2 regions of the Companilactobacillus sp. genome follow, and region 1 is predicted to be linked to the other one. Evidence: riboswitches for the same ligand, from Rfam matches in the RefSeq annotation. Region 1 holds a riboswitch; the other holds the start of a gene.

Region 1 (16,164 bases):
CCTAGGTTTGATCAAAACCATCGGTAAAGGCGACAAGGAACGTTTATTGCCGATTGGGAAGACTGCCATCAAGTGGTTAAATATTTATTTTGATAAAACCAGAAATGATTTAATCGAAAGATATGGCGATAAGAAACAAGTTTTTCTTAATTTCCGTGGTCAGCAATTAACGCGCCAATCGATTTGGAGAATGATCAAAAAGTACATTGCACAAGTGGGCATTACTAAGGATGTAACTCCACATACATTAAGACATTCCTTTGCCACGAATTTATTGGCTAATGGAGCTGACTTAAGAGTCGTCCAGGAATTGCTTGGGCATTCAGATATTTCGACCACGCAAATTTATACTCATATCAATCAGACTCGAATGAAACAAGTGTATGAACAAGCACATCCACGTGCTTAGGAGGTGAAATAGGGATGTTAACCAAGTATAATCGAGAAGAAAATCAGAAAATTGCGATGGGATTTTTGTCATATATCCCTGATTTAAAGGACATGTCCAATTTGGAGCAAGAGTTGAAACTCTACGATGAGGATGAAAATCGCCAATTGTACCTTTGGAAAAGCAATGTTGAAGATTATTCTGGAATCGTAGCATTGTCATTTTCAACCAAGACAGTTTTTATCGAATATATTTCTTTAAACCCTTCCTATCGTTCACAGTCAAATCATTTCAAAATATTTGACGACATCAAACGTAAATTTCCTAATTACACCATATTAGGAAGCTTTAGTTTAGTGGACGAACTCAGAAAATGGACTGAGAGTCAAAAAGAAGAAATGGAATCAGACTAAATGGAAAAATTACGATTAGTGCTGACTGATTTTGAAGGGCCAATCGACCTTTTGCTTCATTTGATCAAGGAATCTAAAATTGATATTTATGATATCCCGATTGCTGATATTACGCAGCAATATTTAGATTATTTGAATAATATGAAAGTTTTGCAGCTGGATATTGCCGGCGACTACTTAGTTATGGCCTCGACGTTGATGTCGATCAAGAGTAAGCTTTTATTACCCAAAGCGCCCGATGAGATCGAAGACGATCTTGACGAGTCTGATCCTCGTGATGAGTTGGTGTCGCAACTTTTGACATATCAAACATTTAAACGTGTGGCAGAGTATTTTCAAGAAAAAGAAGCCAAAAGAGACAGATTGTTCGATAAAGAACCAAGCGTTCCGAAGACGCAACTGGAGCAGTTTTTACTACCTGGTTCAGTTGCAATTGACGATTTAGCAAACGTCTATACTGAATTGCTCCACAATCAGGCAAAACACGCACCCAAAACAGAAATGATCGAAGAAGAAAGCATTTCGATTGAAGCTGCGCAAAAGTCGATTTTAAGTCGTTTGGGACATGAGCGTAAGATTGCCTTTAAGTCCTTATTAAAAGCCAAGAACGATGTTGAAGAAGTCGTGACTGACTTTATGGCAATCTTGGAAATGGTCAGAAATCAAGTTATCGTAGCACATCAAGCAGATTTAAGAAGCGAGTTATTTATTGAATTGAGGAATTAACATTGTATCAAGCAGAAATTATGGCATTATTATTTGTCGCAGGAGATCAAGGCATTACGGAATCCGATATCGCGACCTTGACCGGGATGGATATTTCGGCTGTTCGTCAAAATCTGGAACAGCTCGAGATCAAATTACAAAACGATACGTCATCTGGCATCAAATTAGTCAGATATAACAAGATTTTTAAATTGGTCACTAAGAGTGAATATGCTGACTTATTGACGAGATTTTTCAAATCTGGTCTCGGAACCAAATTGAGTCAAGCAGCTCTTGAGGTGTTATCGATCGTTGCTTACAAACAACCGATCACAAGGATCGAGATCGATGAAATTCGTGGCGTACAAAGTTCTGGAAGCGTCAATACCTTGTTCGCCAGAAAATTGATCCAAGAAGATGGTAAAAAAGACGTTCCAGGTCATCCAAACTTATATGTGGTAACCGATTATTTCTTTGATTATTTTGGAATCAAAGAGTTGGATGAATTACCTAAAATTGAACATTTTGAAAATCCCCAAGGCAACATTGATCTTTTTGACAACGTGGAAATGGACCAATAGTAAATTTTTAATGTTTATAGTCGAATCAAGGTTCGACTATATTTTTTTGCAAATTTAAGGTCTTGATCAGGTCATTGGTTGCGTGTGGCAGACTCAATCTATACAATGTTCAATGAATAAGAAATATACCAAGTTCTATAATTTAAAAAAACGAGGAAATCAAATGAGTGGAGATAAAGTTCGTTTGCAAAAAGCGATGTCAGATGCAGGGATCGCATCCCGTCGTAAATCAGAGCAAATGATTGCTGACGGCGAAGTCAGCGTTAATGGAAAAATCGTTCGCGAAATGGGCGTTAAGGTTGATAACCATGACAAAATCGAGGTTAATGGAGTTCCATTAAGATCTGAAAAAAAACGTTACATCTTAATGTACAAACCACGTGGAGTTATTTCTGCAGTTAAAGATGATAAGGATCGTAAAGTTATTACCGACTTTTTAAAGGAAGACGTTCCTGAACGGGTTTATCCAATTGGACGTCTCGATTACGATACTTCAGGTTTGATCTTGTTAACAAACGACGGGGAATTTGCAAATCAATTGATGCATCCTAGATATCATGTCGACAAAACTTATGTTGCCAAAATCGAAGGTCAGTTGACGACTGAAGAGATCAAGCAGCTTGAGGGCGGGATCAAGTTCAAGGATTATACTTCAGCTCCTGCTAAAGTCCGAGTGCTATCAAAGGATACTAAGAAGAACTCCTCATTAGTAAGATTAACGATCCATGAGGGTCATAATCATCAAGTTAAAAATATGTTCGAACGTGTGAAGCATCCAGTTGAAAAGTTGTCGCGTGAACGTTACGATTTCTTGACTTTAGATGGGTTAGTTTCGGGTAAATATCGCAATTTAACACGCCAGGAAGTTGCCCTATTGAAGGAAAGAAAATAATCTGATATAGTGAATTTATAAATTAAATAGTTGGTTTTCAGGGCAGGGTGAGATTCCCGACCGGCGGTACAGTCCGCTACCCAGTTTTTCTGGTTGATTAGGTGAGATTCCTAAACCGATAGTTAAAGTCTAGATGGAAGAAAACAGAGAAGGTCTGTTTTGGTATGCCCAAAATAGGCCTTTTTTCTTCGGAAATCAGCGGAGAGGTTGATTTTATGGGAAGAAGTACTTATCGGTTTCACAGTTTAGTTGGAGTTGCAATTTTAGCCGCATTAGCAACGATCATCATGTTTTTCGAGTTTCCTGTTTTGATTTGGCTACCGTTTTTGAAGGTTGATCTCAGCGATATCGTGACCCTGATTGGTTCATTGTTCTTTGGACCTGTCGGAGGAATTTCAATCGCATTTATCAAAACTCTTTGTCATTGGATCATTACTGGTCAAGGAGTTGCCGGGTTAATTGGCGATTTTTCTAATTTTGTGGGTGCAGTCTCGTTATTGCTGCCATTTACTTATTTTTGGAATCGCAATAAAAAGGCCATGGCGATTGTTTCTGGAACAGTGGTTATGACGATCATCATGTCATTGTTGAATTTATTCGTGGTGATGCCGCTATACATGAATGTTGTCGGGATGCATTTAAACATGGGACTTCCACAGTACGTAGCTACTGGTGTGATTCCATTTAATGTAATTAAGTCATTATTGACTTGCGTTGGTGTCTTGGTAATTTATCCAAGATTACAAGGACATTTCAAATTTCAGCATCAATCTTAGGCATTTTTAAAAATCTTTTAAGAAAAAATTTAACTTAATATGCTATTCTAATAAGGATAGAAATTAGGAGGTTGGATTTTAATGCCCGAGAATAACAATAATAATTTTTCCGGTTCAAAGATCCCTGCATCGACTGAGGGATTAAGTCGGAAAGGTTCGGTTAGCCCAGAGGATCTACGTAAGTATAATCTGGTGTCTTCAGAGAACGAATCAGCGCCTGATAATTCCGACAGCGTTGTGGGTAAAGACGTTGGGACAAGTTCCGATTTTGTGAACAACGTTCCTCGTTCAAATCCGAATACCCAAAATACTGCCAATGATCAAGTACCTGAGGGGTCAGTCGATCATTTACAAGCCAGCAAACAAAGTGATGAGAAAAAAGCCGCAGCCGTTGGAGCTGGAGTTGCAGCAGGTTCTGCTATGAATTCTGCAGAAAATGCTCAAGCTACTCCAACTCGTGAAGAAAATGCGAATAATTCAGAAGATGACAAGCCATGGGAAAACACCTTTGACTCTGATACAGATGAATCTGGCCATGTTTCTCGAGCTGTCAGCAAGAGTAAGCAACGTGGAAATCACACCTTAGTTGCAGTCTTGGTAATTATTTTGATTGCTTTGATGTTTATTCCAGTTGCAATGTACTTTTTTCATGGGGACAGCAGCAACAGCAATTTAGACAATAATCAAACTGAGCAATCAGTTGAAAAGCAAGATAAAAACTCAAAAAAATCATCAGCCAAGAAGAAGGCTTCGACCAAAAAGAAGAGTTCTACTACCAAGAAATCTAGCAGTTCTAAGAAGTCTAGCTCAGACTCCGACAGCTCCAATGGTTCTGGTACTGTAAATGAAACTACTGATTCAACAAGCTCTGATAATTCTTCAAGTAATTATGGAACAGAAACATCCGGTCAAACGGGATCAACTGGCTATGGCCAAACTGGTTCAACCGGAACAACTGCTTCAAACAGTACCCAATCATCTGGCCAAGCTTCAACAGGAAGTGGATCATCATACTACACTGTTAAGCAAGGCGAGGGTTGGTATCGTGCCGCTGTTAATAACGGAACGACTATTGAAGCTCTTAAAGGATTAAATCCAGGAGTATCAACTTTATCTCCAGGTACACAATTACGCACAAAATAATGTAAAATAAAAGACAGGTCAATTCCTGTCTTTTTTTATATTTATAATTAATAGGAGTAAATTCGAATGCAAATTGCAATTGATGGTCCAGCATCAGCTGGAAAAAGTACGATCGCAAAATTGATCGCCAAAAATCTAGGCTTTGTGTACTGCGATACTGGTGCAATGTATCGAACAGTCACTTTGCTTGCAAAAAATAATCAAGTGGATTATGGTAACGTGTCTGGTATTTTACAATTAATGGATACACATGAGATCACATTTTTAAATACTGATAATGGTCAAAGAGTTCTTTTAGATGGACAAGACGTGTCAGATGAGATCAGAAGCGAAGTTATCACTAATAACGTTTCACAAGTTTCAGCAATCAAAGAAGTCCGTGAAAAATTAGTTGACATGCAACGTGATTTAGCTAATGATACTAACATTGTCATGGATGGAAGAGATATCGGCACAACAGTTTTACCTGATGCAGAAGTCAAGATCTTTTTAATCGCCAGCGTCAAGGTCAGGGCTCAAAGAAGATACAAAGAAAACGTTGAAAGAGGAATCAATACTCCTTTGTCAACATTAGAAGATGAAATTGAGGCACGTGATTACAAGGATTCACATCGTGAAATTTCTCCTCTCAAAAAGGCCGATGATGCCATCGAAGTCGATACGTCGGATATGACCATCGAACAAGTTGTTCAAAAAGTTTCAGAAATTGTTAATTCACACAAATAAGGAGGGATGCACATGGCAGTTCCAGTAGTTGCATTAGTTGGTCGACCTAATGTCGGAAAATCAACTATTTTTAACAGAATCATTAACGAACGTCTTTCGATCGTTGAAGATACGCCTGGCGTTACCCGGGATCGTATTTACGCACGTGCAAGTTGGCTAGGAAAAGAATTTCGTTTGATCGATACCGGGGGTATCGACATGTCGGATGAACCAATGACAGTTCAGATCAAGAATCAGGCCGAAATTGCGATCGATGAGGCCGACGTGATCGTATTTATTGTCAATGGTCAAAACAGTGTCACAAAAGAAGACGAGGACGTGGCCAAGATTCTTTATCGGACTAAGAAACCGGTTATTTTAGCGGTCAATAAAGCCGATAATCCAGAGCAACGTCAAAATATTTATGACTTTTATTCATTGGGATTTGGTGATCCAAATCCAGTTTCCGGTTCACAAGGTACCGGATTAGGAGATCTATTGGATGAGGTCGTTAAGGCATTTCCAACCGATGAGACTCACGAAGAAGATGATTCGATCAAATTCAGTTTCATCGGTCGTCCAAATGTTGGTAAATCATCATTGGTCAATGCTATTTTAGGAGACGATCGCGTGATCGTTTCTAACATTGAAGGTACGACTCGTGATGCTATTGATACCAAGTACACCGATGAAAGATTAGATAAAGAATTTACCATGATCGATACTGCCGGTATCCGAAAACGTGGTAAAGTTTATGAAAATACCGAGAAATACTCAGTATTACGGGCATTGAGTGCCATTGATAAATCTGATGTTGTCTGCGTGGTTTTGAATGCCGAAGAAGGCATCCGCGAACAAGACAAGCGCGTTGCAGGATATGCTCACAACGCCGGCAAGGGTGTCATCATCGTAGTTAATAAGTGGGATGCTTTGAAAAAAGACACTTACACTATGCGGGACTTTGAGAATCAAATAAGAACCGAGTTCCAATACTTATCATATGCACCAATTCTCTTTACTTCCGCTATTAAGGGACAGAGATTAGAAAAGATCCCTGAACTGGTAGCTAAAGTTTACGACAACCGTCATCGTCGAATCCAATCAGCAATGTTAAATGACTTATTGCTGCGTGCAACTTCGATTGCACCAACGCCAGTTGTTAATGGTAAGAGATTGAGAATTTACTACATGACGCAAGTGGCAATTCAACCACCAACGTTTGTAGTTTTCGTCAATGACAATGAATTGTTGCATTTCTCATATGAACGTTTCTTGATCAACCAATTAAGAGAGACCTTTGACTTTGAGGGAACACCAATTAAAATCCTTCCTAGAAAGCGTAAGTAAGGGTTTTTGACCAAATATTCAGAAAACTGATTAAAATTTTTATAAAAATACCTGTTTTATGCACTTTAACCGGGTAAAAGCTTGCTCAATGCCCGTGGCTATGGTATTTTTGTAGTTGGAATGATGAACACACACGTCAATTGTTCATAGTTTCTAAAAATTTTTTTATCTCCGGAGGTTATCAAACATGGCAAACAAAGCAGAACTTATCGACAGTGTTGCTAGCAAAACAGGATTGACAAAGAAAGATGCAACTTCAGCAGTAGATGCTGTTTTTGAATCAATCCAAGAAAACTTATCAGAAGGAAACAAAGTTCAATTGATCGGCTTTGGTAACTTCGAAGTACGTCAACGTGCTGCACGTAAGGGTCGTAACCCACAAACAGGTGAAGAAATTAAGATTCCTGCAAGCAAAGTACCTGCATTCAAACCAGGTAAAGCTTTAAAGGATTCAGTAAAATAGTATTATTTCTTGGGGGCGGTCGAATGACCGCTTTTTTTATCGAAAAAATTAATTTTTTGGAGGAAAAAAATTGAGTAAAGCAGATGAAGTTATTGAAACAATTGACGCAGGCGACTTTTCAGATGTAGATGGTCTGATCCAACAATCGCTTGAACAAGATGACGACCAAACTAAATTCTCATTGGCAGAAACTTTACTTAGTTGTGGGCTTTCAGTCCAGGCAAAGGTCGTCTATGAACATTTACTGACGTTGTATCCCGATGAAGGACAAATTTTGTCAAGGCTAGCAGAGATATCGGTATCAGACGGCGATTCAGACCAGGCCCTGGATTATATTTCACAGATCGGTCCGGATTCTCCTTCGTATGCCGAAAATTTACTAGTCTCAGCTGATATTTATCAATCGCAAGGAATGTATGAAGTTAGTGAACAAAAGCTGTTAGAGGGCGTTAGAAAGTATCCTGATGAGGATGTTTTCAGATTTGCCATCGCAGAACTATATTTTGATGAAAATAAGTTTGCAAAGGCAATTGTCTTCTACGACTTTCTTCTAGACGATGGGATCGAAGATTATTCTGGTATTTCCTTGAAATTGAGAAAGGCCAGTTCGCTAGCCGGCATGGGTAAATATGAAGAAGCCATCAGTCAATTCGAGGAGCTAAATGCAATCGAACTTAACGAAGATGCCCAATATCAACTAGGATTTTTGTATAATCAAGTTAAGAACTATAATAAGTCCATCGAAACGTTAGAAAAGTTATTGGATACTAATCGTGATTATCCGACAGCCTATGCGGTTATTGCTGACGACTATTTGAATATTAAAAACAATCAACAAGCTTTCAAATATGCACAGCTAGGCCTAAATTTGAATGAGCTTGATGATAAACTTTATGAAATTGCTTTTGATTCAGGATTGTCTGAGAATACTGACGAAGCACTCAAAATCATCAAACAAGGAATCAAGACGGTCGAGCATCCATTAGCATTGATCATTAAATTGAGTGATTTCTACGTAACTCATGGTCAATATAAGAATAATTTGGATCTATTGCAGAGCGTTGATACTAACAACAATCCAAAATTGATCTGGAATTTGGCCAAGTCTTATTATGAAACAGATGACATCAAGCAAGCTCAAGAAAATATTGGATTAGTATTTGATGAATATAAGGATAATCTCGACTTTTTAAACGATATGATCGATATTCTACGTGCTAGTGGAGATAAGCCAGCTCTAAAGGCTGCCTTAAAGCTATACTTGCGGAAAGATCCTGACGATGAGTCTATGCAAGAACTATTAGATCAAATGGGGTAATTAAATGCGACTTGAACAACTTCCAAAAGATTTTCAAAAGGCACTACCAATACTCAAAAATATCGAAGAGGCTGGATTTGAGGCTTATTTTGTGGGCGGGAGCGTTCGCGACCACATCTTAGGACTACCAATCCACGACGTTGATATTGCTACTAGCGCCTATCCAGAGGAGATCAAGTCAATTTTTAAAAAAACGATCGATACTGGGATCAAGCACGGGACCGTGACCGTGTTAATGGACGATGAATCTTACGAGATCACCACTTTTCGGACTGAGTCAGGCTATCAAGACTATCGACGTCCTGACAAAGTTACTTTTGTCAGATCATTAACTGATGACCTAAAACGGCGCGACTTTACGATTAATGCACTAGCAGTTGATCACGATGGTAACGTTGTTGATAAGTTCGATGGTCTAACTGACTTGAAGAATCATCTGATCAAGGCAGTTGGAGTAGCAGAAGAACGATTTCACGAAGATGCTTTAAGGATGATGCGTGCAGTTAGATTTCAGTCGCAACTGGATTTTTCGATCGAGTCAAAAACTGAACAAGCAATCGCCGATAATGCACCATTGCTAGAAAAAATTGCTGTTGAAAGAGTTCATGAAGAATTCGTTAAAATGATGCTTGGTCGAGCTTGGAAGAAAGGCTTCAAAGATTTTTTGAGATTAGATCTTGCGGCTCATTGTCCCGGTTTTCATGATGCCATCAATAATTTGACAAAATTGTTGAAAACTGATGACGTACAAATGCTGGACGAAACGATGGTCTGGGTATCGATCGGACATGTATTAAACTTGTCAGGAGACGACCTCAATCATTTCTTGCGTTTATGGAAAGTCTCAAACCAAGTCAGAGAAGAATGTCTAGCCACTGAAAATACTCTCAATGATTTTCAATCTGGAAATTTTGATATTTGGAATATTTATCAAAATGGGATTCAAAATATCCCTAGAGTTGAAGAGCTTTGTCAGCTATTTAAGATTCAAATTGATAAAGATAAAATCAACAAGTCGGTTTCAGAAATTCCGATAAAAAATTCACATGCATTGAAAATTACGGGTAAGGATGTCATTGATATCCTTCAGATCAAGCCGGGTCCCAAAATTGGCGAATACATGAACAGCCTTGAAAAAGCTGTGGTTACGCAAGCGGTTACAAATTCTTACAAAGATTTGCAAAGATATTTGTTAATATTGTAACAACCGTGGTATCATTACCATGTTAAGTATTTTAGTATTCGAAAGGGTGGTAGCATGAAACACGTATTTAAGGAATTGAAATTTTACTTCAGAAATGAAGATACTTGGACAGTAAATCATGGTGAAATGAGTGATGTCTGGATTTCACGTGTTACAACTAGTTTTGGACGTATCAATGGTGGACGTATGGAAGAGATTCATCCATGCAAGAGTTTTAGAATCGAGATCTTACCTGAAGCTGATTACATTAAAGATACTGATGTATCAACGGGTGCAATGGCAGATGGTATGTTCAATCGAATCATTAAATATCAAGATCTAGAAAAGGTTGACATTGTCTTTGGCGAAGAAGAAGGTAAAGAGCCAATGCAAATTTATCTTCCATTCAAGCAAAAGGATGCCGAAGGATTGGATAACGCTTATCAATCATCAGCAATTTCTAAGAAGAACGGCAAGTTATATCTTGCAGTTAACAAAGAAAAGACTGTTTACGACATCTACAAAGACCAACTATAATCACTAAATTAAGCCTCTTTACGCAAGAGGCTTTTTTTGTTCAGAGTGTGACAAAACATGGTCAGATCATGAGCATTAATGTAAAAAGGTAGCTAATTCAAATTTGAATTGGCTACCTTTTGTAATTAAGCACAGTGATCTATGTTTTGTTGCACGTTTATGCTGCATCTTGGATAAATATAAAGTTATAGCACAACTCTTTTTTTCAGCTCCAATTTCGACTAAAATATTAATTAACTTTGAAAATACGTGGTGAGTTACGTGAAAACATTAAATGTATCAAATGCTTCAAAAAGTTTTGGAGATCGAACGTTGTTTAAAGACGTTACATTTACGATCAGTGAAAATGATCGGATCGGACTACTAGGACTTAATGGTGTCGGTAAAACTGCGCTTTTAGACGGCATGGTCAACAATGAGGACCTCAATTCGATCGATATCGAAAAGCCTAAGGATTACAAGATCAACTATTTAAGACAGCAGCCTGAGCTAGATGAAAAATTGTCAGTGACGGATGCTGTTTTTGAGGGTGAAAATGCGCAGTTTAAGCTGATCCGAAAATATGAGGCAGCTTTAAACGATTTTAATAAGCATCCGAATGATGATAAGATCCAAAAGAAATTTTTTGAACTCCAAGAGAAAATGAATGCCGCTGATGCTTGGCAAATGGAATCAGACGTTAAAGCAATTTTGAATAAATTGGGGATCACTGAATTGGACAAGGCCGTTGGCGATTTGTCGGGTGGCCAACAAAGACGTGTGGCTCTGGCACAGACATTGATCTCAGATGCTGATCTGTTGATCTTAGACGAGCCGACTAACCATTTAGACTATCAAGCGATTGACTGGCTTGAAGGTTATTTGAATAAATTTAAAGGGTCAGTAATGTTTGTTACCCATGACCGTTATTTCTTGAATAAAGTTGCTAATCGAATTTTTGAATTAGAGCATCAAAATGTGACTGAATATGATGGTAACTACGAAAAATATCTCCAACAAAAAGCAGCCAATGAAGCAACTATGGCTGCAGTGCAACAGCATAAGAAACAGCTCTATAAAAAAGAGCTTGATTGGATGCGTGCCGGCGTTAAAGCTCGTGGTACTCGTCAGCAAGCCCGTGTCGACAGATTCAATGACTTGAAAGACGACTTGCAGAATAAACCTGAAGAATCTGGCGAAATGTCGATCGATATTGCCCAACAACGTTTGGGTAACGATGTCTTTAAGATCGATGACGCTGAGTTAAAATTCGACGATCAAGACATCATCGATGATTTTAGCTATTTAGTTACCAAAGGCGATCGAATCGGGATCACTGGTTCCAATGGATCTGGTAAAACGACGTTTTTAAACGTTTTGGCTGGTAAGGTACAACTAGACTCAGGTTCGGTCAAAACTGGTCAGACGGTCAAATTAGGCTATTACACGCAATATACGCAAGACATGGATCCAGATAAACGAGTGATCCGTTACTTGGAAGATATTGGACAAAACGTTCATACTACGGAAGGCAACAAGGTTTCGGCTTCCCAGTTATTGGATACTTTTAAATTTGACCATCAGATGCAAGGCGCATTTATTCGTGAATTGTCCGGCGGTGAAAAACGACGCTTATACTTATTAGCAATTTTGATGACGCAACCGAACGTATTGTTGCTTGATGAGCCAACTAACAACTTGGATATTGAAACATTGACAATCTTGGAAGATTACTTGGAAGACTTCAAGGGAACTGTAATGGCAGTTTCTCATGATCGCTATTTCTTAGATAAAGTTGCCGACAAATTATTGATTTTTGAAGGCCAGGGGCAAATCGTTGAAAGCTACGATTCATATTCTGGATATTTGTCAGAGATGGCAAAAAAAGAACAAGAAAAACATCAGCAGTCAAAAGAAAAGAAATCTGAGCAACATGCTGAACAAAAAAATGAAACGACCGAAAAAACCAAACTTACTTACGCTGAAAAGATGGAACTGGATAAATTAGAACCTCAGATCGAGAAATTAGACGATAAGATTTCTAATTTGAAAGCGCAGTTAAATGACGATAGCAATGATTATACTAAGTTAATGGATTATCAGCGTGAACTGGATGAGGCAAATAAAGAAGCCGATACAATGATGGAACGCTGGGAATATTTGAGTCAATTCGAATAGGAGGTCACCATGAATAACGAGCAACAATATTTAGATTTATTACAATACGTGCTAGATAATGGCCATAAAAAGAGTGACCGAACAGGTACGGGAACTATTAGCGTGTTTGGATATCAAGCCAGATTTGATTTATCGAAATCATTTCCGCTGCTAACCACTAAAAAGGTTCCTTTTGGATTGATCAAAAGCGAATTGCTATGGTTTTTACATGGTGATACCAACATTCGTTATTTGTTAGAGCACAAGAACCATATTTGGGACGAATGGGCTTTTAAAAAATATATCGAGAGCCCAGACTACAGTGGACCAGATATGACCGATTTTGGTCGACGGTCTTTAGTCGACGACCAATTTAATCAACAGTATAAAGAACAGAAAAGTCGCTTTGACGATTTGATCTTGCATGACGACCAATTTGCTGAAAAATACGGTGATCTGGGATTTGTCTATGGAGCACAATGGCGTCACTGGCAAAAACGCGATGGCGGAATAATTGACCAGATCCAGAATGTGATCGACCAGATCAAAACCACTCCTGATTCAAGAAGAATGATCGTTAGTGCCTGGAATCCAGAAGATGTGCCCACAATGGCTTTGCCACCTTGTCATACGTTGTTCCAATTTTACGTCAATGATGGCAAGCTATCGTGTCAGCTTTATCAACGCAGTGCAGATCTATTTTTAGGCGTTCCGTTTAACATTGCCAGTTACGCATTGTTGACGCACTTGATCGCTCGAGAGACTGGACTTGAAGTAGGCGATTTCATCCACACATTTGGGGATGCTCATATTTATTTAAATCATCTTGACCAAGTTAAAGAGCAGCTATCAAGGACGCCAAATGTTGGTCCTCAATTAAATATTGCGACCGATAAAAGTATTTTTGATCTGGATGTGAAAGATATAACCTTAAATGGCTATGATCCACAGCCAGCAATTAAAGCGCCAGTTGCTGTATAAATTTTTTAGATGGGATGTTTTTTAATGATAGGATTTGTTTGGGCAGAAGATACACAGCACAATATTGGCATCGATGGACACTTGCCATGGTCCTTGCCAAACGATATGAAACGTTTCAAAGATTTGACTACTGGAAATACGATCGTGATGGGACGAAAGACTTTTGAGAGCTTTCCAAATGGTCCATTGCCTAATCGATTAAATATCGTCGTTTCTAGAGATCAAAATTACCAGGTGAAACAGCCGGCTATTTTGATCAACTCAAAGTCCGAGCTTTATGATCACGTTGACCCTGATGATAAGATCATGGTGATCGGCGGCAAGGGTATTTTTGAAATGTTTAAAGACGATGTCGACACCTTGTACGTGACCAAGATCCACCATGAGTTTTCTGGCGATACGAAAATGTCTGAGATCGACTACAAAGACTTTAAATTGGTCGAAAAAAAAGAAGGTACCATGGATGCGAAAAATCTTTATCCATATACCTTCGAAACTTATCAGCGTTTAACCAACGTAGAAGTAAACTGAGAAATACATTAAGGCTGTACCAATCATTACGAACACGTGCCAAATGACGTGAACGAATTTTAAATTTTTGATCAAGTAAACGCCAGCGCCGAGTGTAAATGCAATGCCACCAAAGATCAAAAGCCAGGTTCCAGTCGCGCCAATGGCACTATACAGTGGCTTCATGGCAATGACGATTGCCCAGCCCATCAGGACGTACAGTAAGGTTTCGAAATACTTAAATCGCCCAACGTTAAATATCTTATAAAGTATTCCGCCGATTGCTAAAGCCCAAATAATCGATAATAGGGTGATCGCAAAGGCGGAACTTTTTAGTGCTACGAGGCAATAAGGCGTGTAGGTTCCGGCAATCATGAGAAAAATTGAACTGTGGTCGAATATTTGAAAGACGCCCTTTGCCTTAGTAAAATATAAGCTATGAAAAAGCGTCGAACTCAAATATAAGAAAAATAATGTGAATGCATAAATGAAAAATGCTGTAATTGTCAGTGGATTGCCAGTTTTAAATCCTTTGATCAGCAAAAATACGGCTGCAATTATTGCAAGTACGATTCCAATACCGTGCGTGACGGCACTGAAAATCTCATTTAAAATTCGATATTTTTTAGTAAACTTTTTGGATGGATTATTTTTTTGGACACTTTTGTTATTCAAAATGATTACCGTCTTTCAATTTGTTTAATTCCATAATAATACTTTATCGTAAAGTTAATACATTATGTACAAATCTGGTATAATTTAAACAATCAATCAATGAAAACCCTATGAAAGAGGGAGAATATGAGCAAGGTTAAAATTATCACTGATTCTTCAGTTCAGTTGACTGAAGAAGAAATTAAAGAAAACAATATTGGTGTTGTTCCTTTGACAATCGAGATCGATGGTAATACATACACAGATGGTGTTGATATTTCACGTACGGAGTTTGTCAAAGAAATGGATTCATCAAAAGAATTGCCCAAAACTTCCCAACCGTCGATTGGAACATTTATGGAAGTGATCGATGCAGTTCCTGATGATTATACCGACATTCTTTCATTGAACATGACTGAAGCTATCAGCGGGACTATCAACGCTGCACGTCAAGTCAGTACGATGACAGATCGAAATTTTGAAGCTATTGACACTCAATTTACTGATCGTGCGTTGGCATTTCAGGTTTTGACAGCTGCTAAATTGGCCAAAGCAGGCAAATCAGTTGACGAAATCAAAGAAGCAATAAATAATGTTCATGATCATACATATCTCTATATGGGAGTTACGAGTATTGAAAATATCCTTCGTGGCGGCAGATTAAGTCGTTTTGCGGGAACATTATCAACGCTTTTGAATTTGAACCTCGTGTTAACATTAAAGAATAACAGTTTGGATATTGCTAAACGTGGGCGCGGACGCAAGACAATCGAGAAGTATATGAAAAATGTCATGGCCGAGATCAAAGAACTGAAAAATATTAAAGCTATTGGTATTTCATATGTTGACAGTATGGATTACGTAAACGAGTTGAAGGCACAGCTTCAAGAAATAGTACCGGATGTGCCATTGTTGATTCGGGTTACGAGTCCTGTAATTGCGACCCACGCGGGTTCTGGAGCATTTGCAATTGAATTTTATACCGAGTAAAAGCTGATGTTTATCATCAGCTTTTTTTGAAAGATTGGATTTATTATGAGAAAAAAGAAATTATGGATCATTAGTATCCTAGTCGTCGTTATTTTATTAGCAGTAGGCGGTGGATATTACTTTACTAAAGGACCAGGTAGTTCTGAGTTAACTACCGAAAAAACCAAAATTACTACCAAAAAAGAACAAGACGTTAAGAAAGTTAGTCAGAAGAAAAAAGTCGTTCCAACTAAGAAAAATATTTCAATTGTCGCCATTGGCGACTCGTTGACCGAAGGAATCGGCGATTCTAAATCAGTCGGTGGCGGATATGTAACTAGATTACAAAGAAAAGTTGCCTCGACATATAATGTTAAAGCTACTTCGGATAATTTTGGGGTTTCAGGAAACACTAGCAGCCAGATAATTGACCGCATCTCATTTGACCAAAAGATTCACGACG
Region 2 (16,164 bases), 960 kb from region 1:
TTCGTTGATATTTTTCAAGACGGTGACCTTTCAAGTAAAATGATTGCGTCCAGCGTTGAATCAAATCCAAGTCTGATCAGAAGATTAATGTCGCTTTTGAAAAAAGCCGGCTTGTTGAGTACTCAGCCAGGGACTGTTGCCCCCAAATTAAGTCGACCAGCTTCAGACATCAGTCTGCTTGATATTTATCAGGCTCTGGACGAAGAACGGAATCTTTTGCATATCGATCCCAAAACTAATCCCAATTGTTTGGTCGGCGGAAATATTCAAGAAACCTTGGATGAGGCTTATGCAAGAGTTCAGAGCTCTGCCGAAAAAGAAATGTCGCAGATCACATTGCAAAGTATTATCGATGGAATTTTGGATAGACATGCTAAAAAGACAGCTGATGATTCAAATTCTTAAAAGAATCTCTGACTAATACAAACAACTTTAAAAAGGTAGTGGAAGATAATCAATTAATTATCTCTCACTACCTTTTTGTTTGTTCCGGAACCAATACGGAATATCCTTCACTTCATTTATGCATTATTTTGCTAAAGTTCTTTTATTTTAATTTCATTTATTATAAGTTATGTCTAATTAATACCACAATTAAAACTAATGTAAAGGATACGTAACAGTGGACGAAGAAATTAAAATAATTAAACAACCAGGCTTGAACATTAACAATTCAATTCATTCAGTACATCTATCATCTGCCGAGCGCAAAATTCTATTAAATAAATTGACTGATGCTCAACGGGATACTCTTGAAGAACATAGAAGATTCAGAGTGAATTCAATGCTATTAACTCAGTTTAACGAGACTGGGACTGAATGGATGTTTATTGAAAAACAAATTGATCCAACCTTTGATATACATTTTCCAAATGAATCACGTCTACATTGTTCATGTGGACGAGGAGTCAAATATCTGTATGTCTGTAAATCTAAAGAAAATAATATTATCCAATCTTTCGGCATCAATCATTTAGAACAAGAAGCTGGAATCAGTAAGTCCATTATTAAAGAAATAAAATCTAAAGAGCACCAAATTGATAGAGGACTTGATGAAATCTTAAACTCTGTAAAACTGGGTAACTCCTTCCCCAATGTTGAATATGAATTTCTAAAGGAACGTGGATACATCGAAACTATATTTTCCGATTTGAAACTGGAATATTTATCTGCATTCAAAAAAGTTGATTTACCTATCTATGAAGATGATATGGCAAAATTAGTTGAAAAATGTAAAGAAATCCAACGTGCTCTTGAAGTGAAAAACTCCGAATGGTCATTGCACACTATTGCGGGTGAGGAATTCATTAGACAGGAAAATGATTATTTTCTTGAGAACAGGGAAACTGTTCAAGATGCTTTACTCAATCAACAAGAAAGAGTCATGAATAACGCAAGAAAAATTTTTAAGAAAATTTTTCTACAACATACAAATGTAATCGAAAAATACGACCTTGATACACAAGATGGATTGTTGATACTAATTATATCCGTGCTATTTTCCGAAGAAAATGGGCAGCAAGTTACTCGTAAGAAAACAGTGTTTGACACATTGTATAGATTGAGTAATAAGTATGGATATGATATTTCAAGCTTTGACAAAATATATGAAATGATTTTTGCAATATTAAAAGATGAAGGCATGATCAAGCATGATAATAATATGTGGAAATCGAATTACAAGTAGATCCTACCGGTCAATTTCTCGCTCTAGATCTATCATTTCCAATACTCCTGTTGCACACTCTGCTCCCTTATTTCCGACTTTTCCGCCGGCTCGATTCATAGCTTGATCCATGTTTTCAGTTGTCAGTACTCCGTACATTACGGGAACTTGGCCATTTAATGAAAGATCAGTAATGCCGTTAGCTGATGTTGAACAAACGTAGTCAAAATGGGAAGTTTCCCCACGTACCACTGCTCCCAATGCAATTATTCCATCGACTTGACCACTTTCGGATAGTTTTTTAGCAATTCTTGGTATCTCGACTGCACCGGGTACCCACGCTACAGTAATATCGTCATCTTCAACATTGTATTGCTTCAATTCGTTAACCGCACCACGTAATAATTTTTCCGTCACGAGTTCATTAAATTGAGCTACCACGATACCGATTTTTAATCCCTTGCCGTTTATCTTTCCTCTGATTTCTCTCATCTTAGTTGACCTCCCGTAATAAGTGATGGAACTTAGCTTTTTTCGTTTCTAGGTAATGAACGTTTTCCGGCGTTGGCTTAGTCTCTAGTGGAATTCTTTGGTTAATATCAATTCCCAATTGTGTTAATTTATCGACCTTGTCAGGATTGTTAGTCATCAAATCAACCGACTTGATACCCTCGTGGTTCAAGATTGCTGCAGCAATCCCATATTCGCGTTCGTCAGGTTTAAATCCAAGCTTGACATTGGCTTCAACAGTGTCATAACCCTGCTCTTCCAATTCGTATGCTTTCAATTTGTTTGCTAGACCAATCCCACGTCCTTCTTGACGCAGATAAAGAACTGCACCAGAACCATTTTGTTGGATTTTTCCCAAAGCAGTTTGCAGTTGTTCGCCACAGTCACAACGTTTCGACCCCAAAATGTCGCCAGTCAAGCACTCGGAATGCATTCTAAAAAGCAGTGGAGAATCAGCACGAATGTCGCCCTTACTGATCAACAACGTTGGTTCATCATGATCATTGACTTGGAATGCTTTCAAGTCGAAATCCCCATAACGAGAAGGCAACTTCACATTAGCAATTTCGTGTAAAAAAGTTGAATCCTTCATGTAACGATATTTGATAATATCTTCAATCGTGATCAACTCGAGATCATTTTCTTCTGCAATCACCCGCAAGTCCTTCAAGCGTGCCATCGTTCCGTCATGTTTAACGACCTCACAAATGTATGACACCGGAGAACCACCAGCCAACTTAGCCATGTCGACTGAAGCTTCAGTATGTCCAGTTCTTTCAAACACACCATTTTCAGCAGCAATCAATGGAAAAATATGACCCGGATGGAAAAAGTCGTCATAGGTGCTATCTGGTTGAGCTAGTTTTTGAATCGTCTTGGCACGGTCAAATGCTGAAATACCGGTCGTGGTCGTCTTAGCATCTGTACTGACTGTAAAGGCAGTTCCAAAAGCATCAGTTCCATGAGACACCATTGGTTCAAGTCCTAATCTGTCGGCATAGTCTTTAGTCATTGGAACGCACAATAATCCACGGGCATGCGTGATCATTTTATTGACCGTTTCACCAGTCGCATAGTCAGCCAAACCCACCATGTCACCTTCTGATTCACGATCAGGAGAATCTGCAATGATTATCAAATTACCTTTTTTCAATTGTATTAATGCACTTTCAACTTTGTTAATAATCTCTTCACTAGTCATGTTGGTAAGCCTCCACTTTCGAATCTAAAATGTATTTTCCTAAAATGTCAGTTTCAATATTTACCGTGTCATCAGCGGTTAATTCACCAAGCATGGTATGAGACATGGTGTACGGAATTAGTGACACTTCAAAATACTCCGACGTTGCCTTTGAAACAGTCAAACTAACGCCGTCAATTGCGACCGATCCTTTTTCAACAATATATTTGCGATACTGCGGCTCGATCTGAAATCTTAATACAATTGAATTTTGGTCTGAGCGATGAGCCAGTAACCTTGCTGTCGTATCGACGTGTCCCAGAACAAAGTGACCATCCAACTTTTCGGACGCACCCAGAGCAGGTTCAATGTTAGCGTGATTGCCAATTTCGAGCTGGCTCAAATTGGTCCGACGGAAGGTTTCTGGCATAGACTCAACTTCAAACCCTTCAGCAATCAGCTTTGTGACTGTCAAACAAGTACCGTTGACCGCGATGCTGTCGCCTAACTTGAGCGAAGAATTCCTAAGTTGGTCCAACTTGATTGCTAACGTAAATGTCTCCGCATGTTTTTGAATGTCAGACACAGTGCCGACATCTTTAATTATTCCGGTAAACACGGTCATCCCTCCTCAATTCAATTTTTAAATCTGGCCCAAGTTCAGTGACCTTCGGCGGTAAAAAGTCGATCTCGGTAGCTGGATAATTTGCCCTGATTGCCGGCAAGCTTTGACCACCAAAAATTTTGGGTGCTTGGTAAATAACAACTTGATCGACTCTATCAGCCGCAACAAAAGCAGCTTGCAACTGACTGCCACCCTCGACCAACAATGATTCAATATTTAGTTTTGTTAAGAACTCCAAAATGTTATCCGGCGTCCAATTATCAGACACTTCGACTTGGACGTTCTCAGGAAAACTCTGTTTTGATTCAGTCTGACTTAACAAAAAAATTTTCGAAAATTTATCTTGAAAAATTTTTAAATCCGGACTGACAGTATTTACATCTCGAATCACAACAATCCGAAATGGCGGAAAATTCATTTTTTTAGAACGAACCGTTAACAACGGATCATCGATTTTTAAAGTTCGTTCACCAATCAAAATTGCTTGATTGTGCGACCGCAACTCCTGTGAATCTTGGTAAGCTTTTTCGCCGGTAATCAAAGTTCGGATATCCTTTGACTGATTGATCTTGCCATCTAAGGTCATCGCATACTTCAACGTCACTAGTGGTCGCTTATTTTGATAAAAGAAGTTATAAGCTTGATTGATCCCGCCGGTTTGATTCAACAACTCAACGTCCACATCGTGGTCCAGCAAGTACTTTATGCCGTTACCGCCAACGATTGGATTAGGATCCTTTTGACCGATAACCACTTTCTTGATGCCGACTTCGACCACCTTTTGGACGCACGGCGGCGTCTTGCCAAAATGCGAGCAAGGTTCAAGCGTGACATACATTGTTGCACCCTTGGCATCAGCAATTTTTTCCAAATGGTTCAAGGTATTGATCTCAGCATGAGGACCGCCAAATCTTTCATGGTGACCTTGTGCGAGGACCCGTCCATCCTTGACAATCACTGCTCCCACTTGGGGATTGGTCCAAGTATCGACTCCCTGCTTAGCTTCAAAAAAAGCTAGATCCATTAACTCTTGTGTTTCCAAATCCTATTCACCCCACTAAAAAAGGCCCCGCATAAAAATGCGGGGCCACATTAAATAAGCCAAATAAGATTTCATACGAGAACATCGTAGCCAAAAGAGACTACACCTATGGTATGAAATAATACATGTTTTTCTTCTCCCATCCAGACTTTACTGTCGGTTCTAGAATTTCACTAGGTCAATCGCTTACGCGAGTCACGGACTTCAACTTAAGTTGTCACCGTCGGTCGGGAATTGCACCCTGCCCCGAAGAAATCTATTTAGTTTTCAAAGTGAATATTATCACTAAAAAAATCGTCTGACAATATTATTTTTTAAATTTGTGAAAACGCTTGCTCTAAATCGGCAATCAAATCGCTGTCATCTTCAACACCAACAGATAGTCTGATCAACTCATCTTTGATACCGTTCTTAAGTCTGATCTCACGCGGAATAGCGGCATGTGTCATGACTGCAGGAACTTCGATCAAACTCTCGATTCCACCTAAACTTTCAGCCAGGTCGATCAAGTGCAAACTTTCAACAAATTTTTTCGCATCGAGGCCTTCATTTAATTCAAATGAGATCATCGCACCGAATCCGTTCATCTGCTTCTTGGCAATTTCGTAGCCTTCGCTGTCAGGGTTGCCAGGATAATAAACATTTGCAACCTTGTCATTTTTTTGCAAGTAGTCATAAATGATTTGGGTATTTTCTTGATGAACGCGCATTCTAACACCGAGCGTCTTGATTCCACGCATTAATAGCCAACTGTCATCAGGTCCTAAAGTTGAACCAATAGAGTTTTGCAAAAAGGCTAAATCTTCGGCGATTTTAGGATCGTTAGTAACTGCTAATCCGGCAACAACGTCTGAATGTCCGCCAAGATATTTAGTTGCTGAATGCACCACAATGTTTGCACCGAGTGAGAGTGGATTTTGGTTATAAGGTGTGGCAAAAGTATTATCAACAATCGTCTTCAAATCATGCTTTTTAGCAATATCTGAGATAGCCTTGATATCTGAAACGCGTAGCAATGGATTAGTTGGTGTTTCCAAATAAATAGCCACTGTGTTGTCTTGGATAGCTTTTTCAACAGCATCGAGGTCACGTGTATCAACGACTGTGAATTCCAAACCAAAACGTTTCAAGACTTTGTTGACCAAGCGGAATGTTCCACCGTAGACGTCATTTCCGATGACGATGTGGTCGCCGGCTGAGAATAGTGAAAATGCAGCATGAATAGCTGCTGAGCCTGATGCAAAAGCAAAGGCATTCGTTCCGTTTTCGATGTCAGCAACTAATGATTCTAAAGCTGCACGAGTTGGGTTACCAGTTCTGGAATATTCCCATTTTGGTTCTCCACCTAATTCGTGTTGATGGAATGTCGATGAACGATAAACTGGAATCGATACTGCTCCTGTTGCCTTGTCTTCGCTAATGCCACCGTGGATAAGTTTTGTATTAAATTTCATGTTATTTCTCCTCTTCACCATAAATATTTTTACTTAAATAACGTTCGCTTGAATCTGGGAAAATTGTTACGATCGTAGAATTTTCAGGTAGCTCTTTGGCCACTTGTAAAGCTGCTGCTAGTGCTGCACCAGATGAACTTCCAGCAAAGACACCTTCGTTATCAGCTAACCACTTAACATTTGAAAAAGCATCGTCATCGCTGATTGTTTTTACTTCATCGACTTTGATCGATTTGAAAAATGGTGGGATAAATTCCACACCGATACCTTCTGTTCGATGGGCATGTTCTTGACCACCATTTAAAATTGAGCCTTCCGGTTCAACCGTGATAGCCTTCATTTCAGGATAGGCCTCTTGCAATGCTTGAGTCACACCAACAAATGTACCGCCGGAACCAGAACCGGCAACGAATGCATCGACTTTTTGACCAGGAAGGTCTTTCACTATTTCCGGACCTAAGGTCTTGTAATAAGCTTCTGGATTAGCCGGATTTTCAAATTGTAGCGGAACATATGAATTGTCGATTTCTGCATGAAGCTCTTTAGCCTTGGCAATTGCTCCCTTGATGCCATCCTCAGAAGGAGTGTGAATAATTTCTGCCCCCAACGCTTTCATCAAAATTTGTTTTTCCTGACTGAACTTTTCGGGAACGACTAGCTTGACTGGCAAATGATATTTTTGTGCAGCCAAGGCAACGCCGATGCCGGTATTTCCAGCTGTGGGCTCAATGATCGTCGTACCATCCTTGATAAATCCCTTTTTACGGCCATTTTCGATCAAGTTGACTCCGAGACGATCCTTGACAGAACCGCCGGGATTAAACATTTCTAATTTCGCATAAATTTTTACATTGTTAGGTGCTTTAATATCTAGTTTCAGTAGCGGCGTATCGCCAATAGTCTGATAAATATTTTCTACTAACATTTTTCCCTCTCCAACTTAAAAAGATACAAAAAAGGTGCAGACTCCTAATAGAATCTGCACCTTATACGATTGATCTGATTTAAGTTTACCCCTCAAAATTTATCTGGGCACGCAAATCAGTGGATCGCATAAGATGCGAACCACAACAACAACTGTTTAATTGAACAACATTTGCGTATGCCATGATGAATTCCTCCGGTTGATTTATGTATCAAGATTATATTTCTTTATAAACTTTGTCAATTATTTTTTCATTCTTGTTGATTGATCGGGTCTAAAACCAATGATTCTGAAAGCAATATCTCACTAGTCAAACTGTATATGTATTTTGAGTCAAATTTGTGTTCCAAAGATATATCATGCAAGTATTTACGTTCTTCCGTAAATGCGTACATCAATGCCCGACGTTCTTGTAATTTCTGATCTTCGTCAAAATCAAATGCATTCTGATTAACGCCACGCCACTGATGCAAAAAATCACCAGTAGTATTATCTGCATTTTGATCTTGTAAATCATAAATGACCGACTTACGAACCGATTCATCAATATCCATTTTTTTAACTCGGCCAATTCCTCTTTGAACCATTTTTTCACGAATGACACTCATTTGATCCAAAATATGGGAATCATTTTCAGTCCCTGGCAGAATGAATCTAAACAAAATTGTTGGAACAATCATACTCAAAATGATGACGACAGTTTCAACCAGGACCAATAGGTTGAATTTTTGAAGCGATAAAACCTTACTGCTTACACTGAATACCATGGCTAAAGTAACGGCACCATGGATTCCGCCAAGTGAGAAAACAATCGAATCTTTAGACGTATTTCTCAAAACAAATTGTGCATATAAATAACGAATTATTAACGATATCAAGTACATCACGATTCCGACCCAAAGCCAAACTAAAGAATGAGTAATTTCATTAAAGTTATCACGGATAATGCGAATCAAAGTGATCCCTAAAACTACAAAAACAAAACTATTTAAAACTTCCGAAATGAAATTCATTAATGAAACGCCAAGATGAAATTGATGTGGCGAGGAAAACCGACTGCGACTCGCTTCACTGTTATTGATCAATCCGGCACAGACAACTGCAATAATTCCAGACATCTGTAGTTCTTCTGCCAAATAATAAATCACAAATGGCGTAATTAAAAAGATAATGGTCTGCGATGAGATAACATTAATGTGCGATCTTAATAGCATTTGACGAAACAGCATTAATAAAAATGAAATTACCGAGCCTAATATCATCCCGCCAATTGCTGAATACAGGAAACTACCGGCATTTTGTGCAAAAGATAAATGTCCAGTTTCAAACCAAGCCATTCCGGCAGCTAACAAAATAATTCCTGTAGCATCGTTAAATAAAGACTCAAGCTTTAAATTTTTCTCCACATTTTGCGGAACCTGTCGACCTTCAACAACTGAACCAAACGCTGTTGCATCTGTTGGCGTACTGATTGATGCCATGATCAACGCTAATGGAAATCCTAATGCAAAAATAAGATTGATCGACCAACCGACTACAACCGCAATAATGACGGCTAATAATACTGCTGTGCCGATAATTGACCCAGCCTGTCTAACAATCGTATTATTGCGTGTCTGCTGTCCTTCGAAATATAACAAAGGAGCCACAATCAGAAACATGAAAACTTCGTTGTCAAAATTTAGAATCAGTTTATCCGTATATGGAATTAGTCCAAATACTATCCCCACTGCAAGGTTGATATACGTATTCGATAGATTTGGCACAAAACGTGCCAAAATATTAGCAATAGCCACCGCAATCACAATTGTTATCGATGAAACAAACACTTCCATCATAGCTCCCACCTACTTACCTAATCTGAAAAAACCTCTAGTATATTTTTCAATCCCTCTTTAACAATGCCTTCGTTGTCTAATCCGACTGCTTGGCAAAGTTTATCCTCAGTTTCTGAGAAATACTTGCGAATACTTTTCGACAACTGTCGTGATTTGGGAGTCAACAAGATTCGTTTTAATCTGGCATCGTTTTCCATTGGCACCCGGACCAATAAATCGTTTTTCTCCATCAATTTTAACGCACTCGTAGCACTTGCACGTCGAATATTAAATTCTGATTCGATATCTTTTTGAAAAATATATTTATCGTTTTCCAGACGAGATACATAATCGATAATGCTGATCTGCATCCGTGTCAATCCCAGTGTTTGGGCAAATTTGTCAGCGTCTCGCGAAAGAACGCTATTGGTTTGTTTGATCAAAACTCCAAAAATTCTATCCATAATCAACCTCATAGTTTGATTTCTAACATAAAATTATACTAGCACATTTATAATGAATTATGTTATAACATCATATGTTAGTTCGAATTCTAACTATTTAGGAGGACCTATGCAAGAAAAACAATTAAACGCTCGTCTAATTTTGTCGATCGTCGCTGCTGGATTGATGTCATTTTGTGGAGTCGTCGTAGAGACTGCCACCAACGTGACCTTCCCAACTTTGATGCGACAATTTAACGTTAACACCGCAACAGTTCAATGGATGACGACAGGATATTTATTGGTCGCATCGATCATGATGCCATTGTCCGCTTACTTAAAACACAATTTTACTTCCAAAAAACTTTTTATCATGGCTGCTAGTTTGTTTGCAATCGGTCTGATCATCGATAGCATCGCACCCATTTTTCCAATTCTCGTTCTCGGCCGTGTCATTCAAGGAATTGGCGCCGGAATTGCTTTACCATTGATGTTCAATATCATTCTCGAACAAGCTCCCGTTTCAAAAATCGGCCTGCTGATGGGGATTGGTACTCTGATCACTGCCATCGCACCGGCAATCGGGCCCACTTTTGGTGGTCTAGTAGTAAACTCACTAGGCTGGAGAAGCATCTTCATCTTGCTGCTACCGATTGTAATCATTGCCTTGATCATGGGAGCTTTGGCAATCAAACAAGTCAATCCTTTGCAAAAAACTAGTTTGAACTTAGCTGGTTTATTGTTGATCTCAATCGCCTTCGTCGGTTTGATCTTTGGATTCAGTAACCTTTCAATGTTAGTTTCAAAACCAATCAACTTCTGGGTACCCTTTATCATTGGTGTCTTAGGATTAATCGGATTTATTCAACAATCTAAAAAGAGCAACAACCCATTAATCGATATCAAAGTTTTAAAGAATACCAAGTATTCTCAACATTTAGCCGCCTTTTTCCTAGTCCAATTAGGAGCTTTAGGCATGTCTTTTGTGCTTCCAAATTATATTCAACTAGTCAACGGAAAAACTGCTTTGGTAGCTGGATTAGTCGTGCTTCCTGGTGCTGCTTTAGGCGCAGTCTTTGCACCGCTTGGCGGCAGTATCCTTGATAAATTAGGAGCCAGAAAACCTATCTTGAGTGGAATTTTTCTCGAAATAGTTGCTATGTTCTTATACGTATTATTTGGACGTCACTTATCTGATACTCTCATCTTGTCATTCTATCTGCTATTCATGCTGGGCATGGGCTTTGCCATGGGAAACATTATGACCAACGGATTAAAGCAACTACCTCCGGAAAAAAATGCTGACGGGAATGGATTTTTTAACACGGTCCAACAATTTGCTGGTGCAGTCGGAACTTCGATCGTATCTACTATCGTAACTATTTCACAAAGCGCTTCAACGCCGAAAAGTTACGGTTTGAGAACGGCAATTGGTTCACAAAATTCATTTATCGTGATGCTCATATTCTTGATAATTGCGCTAATACTGTTAAATCTAGCTACAAACGAAAGAAAAAAAGTATAAAAACTTTTTCACAATTTCTCTTGCAACCGTTTGCCATGTGCTATACTTATTAATCGTTACGGTCTGATTTGAGGCCTTAGAAGACTACAAAGCCATGCTAAGCAAGAGATTCGACTGTGCAAATAAATTTATGGGGTACAGAATTTATGCACTACACACTATTTATTCGCTGCGTGGCTGAATTTATGGGAACCGCTTTGATGGTTGCTTTAGGTAATGGCTCAGTAGCAAACGTTGAACTTAAGGGAACGAAAGGATTCCACGGGGGGTGGATCCTGATAGGTTTCGGTTACGGTATCGGGGTTATGATCCCAGCCATGATGTTCGCTGGTATTTCTGGAGCACAGATCAATCCAGCCATGACATTGGCACTTGCCGTTAACGGACAATTTCCTTGGGCAGAAGTATTCCCCTACGTCTTAGCACAAATGCTAGGAGGAATTTTTGGACAAGCTTGTATCGTGGCTGCATACAAGCCATACTACAATCACACGACTAATGCGGAATCGATCTTGGGAACATTCTCAACTATCGATAACGAACATAGTCAATTAAACGGTTTTATCAACGAGTTCTTAGGAACATTTGTCCTAGTACTTGGAGCAGTCGCATTGACAGCCGATAAAATCGATTTGAGAGCTGATTTTATCGGACTAGGATTCCTAGTTATGGCCCTAGTTGTTTCACTTGGTGGAGCAACCGGACCAGCACTTAACCCAGCTCGTGATCTTGGACCAAGACTTTTGCACGCAATCTTACCATTGCAACACAAAGGTTCATCCCAGTTCAGTTATAGTTGGGTACCAGTAGTAGCACCAATTCTTGGCGGAATTTGTGCAGTTAAAGTCTGGAGTGTATTCTTCGGATAAAAAAAAGCAGATCACTATGATCTGTTTTTTTTTTTACCTAAATTTGTAATTTACCTCAATCTAACTACAATCATAACCGCAAAAATAGTAGAATATTATATAATTTATATTGTATGACATAGCATAACTATCGCCATGTCGGTTAACAAAGAAACGGGGATTAAATATATGATATTTTGTGGAAATTGTGGGGCAAAAATTCCAGATAACGTTAAGTTCTGCCCAAAGTGTGGCGCAAAGGTTAGCGATTTTAGTGCTCCAAAGAACGAGGAAAAGCAACCAACAGCAAACCCAAGTGCTTCAAGTCAAGCAGTACCAAATCAACAAGCCGCTCCAGTTCAACAACCTACTCAACCAATGAATGGTACTCAACAAAATCAAACATCAAATACGAAATCTTTATTGCAAAACCCTAAAATCAAAGAACACAAGACATTGATCATCATCGCTTTAATCGTTATTGTCGTTGGTGGATTTATGTTCTCGAGAACTGCAAAGTATCGTGACATGACAATGAGCTCATCATCAAAATCTGAATATATTAGTAGTTGGATGACTACTAATGATGACGATATTGGTGTAACTGCGACTGTCGAGAATAATCGAGTAATTTTGAAAGCTAAAGAAGAAGGAAAATTGATTGATTTCTTAGATGAAACTAATTATGCCAAATCAGAATTAACCTTCCTTAGAACAAGCATCGAAAAAACTTCTTCAGAAGCAAATCGTGAATGGGGTCCCAATTACATCGTCGAAGTACAAGATGAAAGTGGCAACACCGTAGTTACTGCCCAAAACGGAATACTTAAAACAGACCATTTGCTTGAAGCATAATTTTAAAATATGAGTTAGGGGATAAATAAATATGATGTTTTGTGGAAATTGCGGAGCAAAAATTCCTGAAGGAGTTAAGTTCTGCCCTAAGTGTGGTGCTAACGTTGCTCAATTTAGTGCAACTAATGATTCTAGTGATAGCAATAATACTCAACATAGCCCTGTAAACAACCAACAACCACCTGTTCAGAACCTAAATACTAACGTTTCAAATCAACAACAAAATTTTAATCAAAATAACTCCGGCAACTTCGCCACAAAGATCAAAAAACATCGAATTCAAATAATCTTCGCGGTATTAGTATTGATTGTTGCATTATTTGCATTCACGAAGACAACAACGTATCGAAATGCAGCCACAAGTGATGCAGACAAATTAAGTCTATTCAAAAAATGGGCTAACGTTAGTGATTCTGGTCCTTATTCATCCAACTTGAATCATATGACCTATGATGAAATGAAAACAGCTGGTGGAGATTGCACCTGGACCTTAAATGATAAAACAATTACTTGTAAGACCGTTCAAGGTAGTGATTTCAATGCATATTTGATGGATAGTGATTTATATGGTGATAATATTACTGAAAGGCTCATCAAAGATGCAACCTATGCTTCTAGTCAGGCTCTGCAACAATGGGGAAAAGGATATTCTCTCAACCTTGAAGACTGCCAAGGGAAAACATGGTTAGTTGTCCAAGACGGAAATATCCAAACAAACAAATTGGATAGAAATTAATCGGTTTAAGCAATCATTAGTCTTGCTTAATTATTGATTTAGCTTTAACCTCAAACGATATTATTGTATTATGAACTTGAATTAATTAGGGGGAGAAATACAACATGTATTGTTCAAACTGTGGGGAAAAAGTTGATTCAGATTTAAAATACTGCGACAAATGCGGTATGGAATTATTGGACAAGGGATCTAAAATTAAAGATCCGAAAATAGTCCGTAATTGTAAAAAACAAATTTACCAACGTCAATCTTGGTATTCACACGTTATTGCATTTTGGGGATATTAGAAAAGCAGGTAGCTAATCGCTATCTGCTTTTTTGAGTTCATGGACATCCCTGCTCGACAGCCAGCCGGTCTCGGTGACTCGATACAAGGTCGTTCCATTAATATTAATTTTTCGATCAGTGTACCAAATGTTTTGGTCGGTCAAAATCCCACGTGAAGTAACTCGACCCTGGCAGTCAAAAAGCCGAATGTCCGTAGCTTCATTTGCCTCAACTCGACACTCCAACGGTTGATACTGAATCACGTCTTGTGCATTGACCCAAACGTCTCGTGCAATCTCCAAATAAGTCGTCCCGTGCAAATCGGCACAGTGAGAAACTTTCAAATCATAATTATTGGCCATATTGTAAATTGTCAACCCTTGGCCGTTGAACACTGGGATAATGCCATTACTAGAATACGTCATAAAGAAACCTGACAAACTAGTCCGATGGTCAAAAATTGAGTCCAAAGTCTCAGTCCGCCTAGGCGACTTCTGATTTTGAAGCGGCACCACGTAAACTTTTTGATGAGGATTGTCGGCTGAAACGATAGCAAAATTCCAATAATCTGAGGTGAACCGGTAGCCAGGAGGACATTGGATCCTGACCTTGGATTTTTCAGGGCCACGAATAGTCCCACGACAGATCTCATGCTCAGTCTTGGTCATAAAGTGAATCTTATTTTCAATAATTGTTCCGGGAGCAACACGTTTGATGTTTGAATTATTCTTATTGCTAGGTTTTACTTTTAAATCTACCAATTTTATAACCACTCCTTTAGTTAGGACTGGGTGAAGCACAAAATGCGCCGATTGACCATCCGCCAAAACGAAACCTTCGGGAACTCGATGCGTGATATCAATTATCAATCCAATCTCACCCGTTATGAAAATAGCCGAAATTATCGATCCATTATATTCAAAATTTACCTTTATCGTAACCATTTCACGGTCATTATTCAATTGACTTTTACGCAATTTAAAAACCTCTTATATTAACCCCATAATATCCGCAAATTAGTCAAAATGTTATCAATTAGCACTTTAAAATATTAAAAAAAGCCTTTATCAAAAGGCTTTCTTTAGTTTAATTCATCTGCCGCGATCCATTCGTTGATCGACACACGGTAAAAAGTTTTTCCGTTGATAGTTGCGACTTTGTCAGCTTTCCAGCTTGTGTTTGCAGCCAGACTTCGTTTAGTCGCATTGCCTTGACTATCGTAAACTGTGACGACTTTATCCCCGGTCGTAACAATTTGTGAAACTGGATCATAGCGCAGACTTTCGCTAGCTTTGAGCCAACCGTTAGTAGAAACTCGATAATGAATTTCACCATTGATAATTGCACGTTGGTCAACTTTCCAATCGGAATGCGGTGCCAAATACTCATCGATCAATTGTCCATTTTGATCATAGAGCTGTGTTCGATCGCCCATTCCATGCGTGATGATCTGTCCAGATATTTCAGTCAGTTGTGGATTGTTCTCATCGATTTCTGGATTCGTACCTTCGATGAAATCTCCTGGTTCAATCGGATTAGGTTCAGGCGTCTGAACCTCTGGCCCACTCACATTTGGTGCAGTCTCAACATTATTAGAACCAGTGTCAGGTGTTGGTTTCTCAATCTGTTCAACGTTGCCCAAATCAACATTGTCAGTTTGAGTATCAACAGGTTCAGGTTCTTTTTCAGTTGGTAAAGTTTGCGAATTTCCAGCTCCTTCAGAACTACTAATGATTTCTGGAGGACGCACTTCTTCTAAAATTGGTTGATCAGCTTCATTTTCGTTTGAAACTGTCGTCTCTGAGTTATCAACATTTTCAGTTGGTGCCTCGACACTAGTTGAATCATCTGGAACCACCAAATTTTCCAAACTAGTCACGATAACTTTTTGCGTCGTATTATCGCTTAAAATGTTAAAAATTTTGTATGAGCTATCTAAGTATTCAAATCCACTCGGAGGAGTAACGATAACCTCGTGGTTAGAACGTCCGGCAATCTCAGTTGTACCAACAATTTCCCCATGTGGCGTCACAAATTGCACGGTGTTCTTATGTGTCTTGAATAGTTTTACTGTAATGACTTTTTTACCGTCATTCAAAATTGGTTCATATCCGTATTCTATTTCATAACCAGCCGGGATCTTGGCTTGATCGATAACTAATTGACCGTTTACATCAAATATCGCGTTAAATCCTTCAAATTCGACCCCATCGTCAGTGACGTACTTAATTTCTTTTTCAATCTTGGCCGGTGTAGCTTTGATCTCTGCGA

What was found. A riboswitch is a leader RNA that binds a small molecule or an ion and turns the genes downstream of it on or off. The one in region 1 is predicted to bind FMN.
Region 2: another riboswitch for FMN. It lies ahead of ribD (bifunctional diaminohydroxyphosphoribosylaminopyrimidine deaminase/5-amino-6-(5-phosphoribosylamino)uracil reductase RibD); the one in region 1 lies ahead of LKF16_RS02180 (ECF transporter S component).

Annotation. Positions count from the first base shown of each region.
Region 1 is NZ_JAKVLR010000001.1:416,296-432,459, reverse strand. It holds gene xerD (site-specific tyrosine recombinase XerD) at 1-409, shown strand, start outside; gene LKF16_RS02200 (RibT protein) at 424-801, shown strand; gene LKF16_RS02195 (segregation and condensation protein A) at 802-1,527, shown strand; gene scpB (SMC-Scp complex subunit ScpB) at 1,530-2,087, shown strand; gene LKF16_RS02185 (pseudouridine synthase) at 2,251-2,979, shown strand; FMN riboswitch at 3,009-3,128, shown strand; gene LKF16_RS02180 (ECF transporter S component) at 3,195-3,755, shown strand; gene LKF16_RS02175 (LysM peptidoglycan-binding domain-containing protein) at 3,837-4,898, shown strand; gene cmk ((d)CMP kinase) at 4,965-5,624, shown strand; gene der (ribosome biogenesis GTPase Der) at 5,637-6,950, shown strand; gene LKF16_RS02160 (HU family DNA-binding protein) at 7,138-7,413, shown strand; gene LKF16_RS02155 (tetratricopeptide repeat protein) at 7,484-8,731, shown strand; gene LKF16_RS02150 (CCA tRNA nucleotidyltransferase) at 8,736-9,935, shown strand; gene LKF16_RS02145 (hypothetical protein) at 9,990-10,451, shown strand; gene abc-f (ribosomal protection-like ABC-F family protein) at 10,713-12,608, shown strand; gene LKF16_RS02135 (thymidylate synthase) at 12,618-13,568, shown strand; gene LKF16_RS02130 (dihydrofolate reductase) at 13,593-14,099, shown strand; gene trhA (PAQR family membrane homeostasis protein TrhA) at 14,076-14,753, opposite strand; gene LKF16_RS02120 (DegV family protein) at 14,880-15,722, shown strand; gene LKF16_RS02115 (DUF459 domain-containing protein) at 15,768-16,164, shown strand, end outside.
Region 2 is NZ_JAKVLR010000001.1:1,374,490-1,390,653, forward strand. It holds gene LKF16_RS06715 (Rrf2 family transcriptional regulator) at 1-405, shown strand, start outside; gene LKF16_RS06720 (hypothetical protein) at 623-1,687, shown strand; gene ribH (6,7-dimethyl-8-ribityllumazine synthase) at 1,691-2,158, opposite strand; gene ribA (GTP cyclohydrolase II) at 2,160-3,377, opposite strand; gene LKF16_RS06735 (riboflavin synthase) at 3,370-3,975, opposite strand; gene ribD (bifunctional diaminohydroxyphosphoribosylaminopyrimidine deaminase/5-amino-6-(5-phosphoribosylamino)uracil reductase RibD) at 3,956-5,023, opposite strand; FMN riboswitch at 5,151-5,281, opposite strand; gene LKF16_RS06745 (trans-sulfuration enzyme family protein) at 5,338-6,477, opposite strand; gene LKF16_RS06750 (PLP-dependent cysteine synthase family protein) at 6,479-7,402, opposite strand; gene LKF16_RS06755 (cation:proton antiporter) at 7,654-9,240, opposite strand; gene LKF16_RS06760 (MarR family winged helix-turn-helix transcriptional regulator) at 9,258-9,683, opposite strand; gene LKF16_RS06765 (DHA2 family efflux MFS transporter permease subunit) at 9,793-11,187, shown strand; gene LKF16_RS06770 (MIP/aquaporin family protein) at 11,334-12,056, shown strand; gene LKF16_RS06775 (zinc ribbon domain-containing protein) at 12,225-12,890, shown strand; gene LKF16_RS06780 (zinc-ribbon domain-containing protein) at 12,922-13,626, shown strand; gene LKF16_RS13080 (zinc ribbon domain-containing protein) at 13,731-13,913, shown strand; gene LKF16_RS06785 (hypothetical protein) at 13,926-14,870, opposite strand; gene LKF16_RS06790 (SLAP domain-containing protein) at 14,975-16,164, opposite strand, start outside.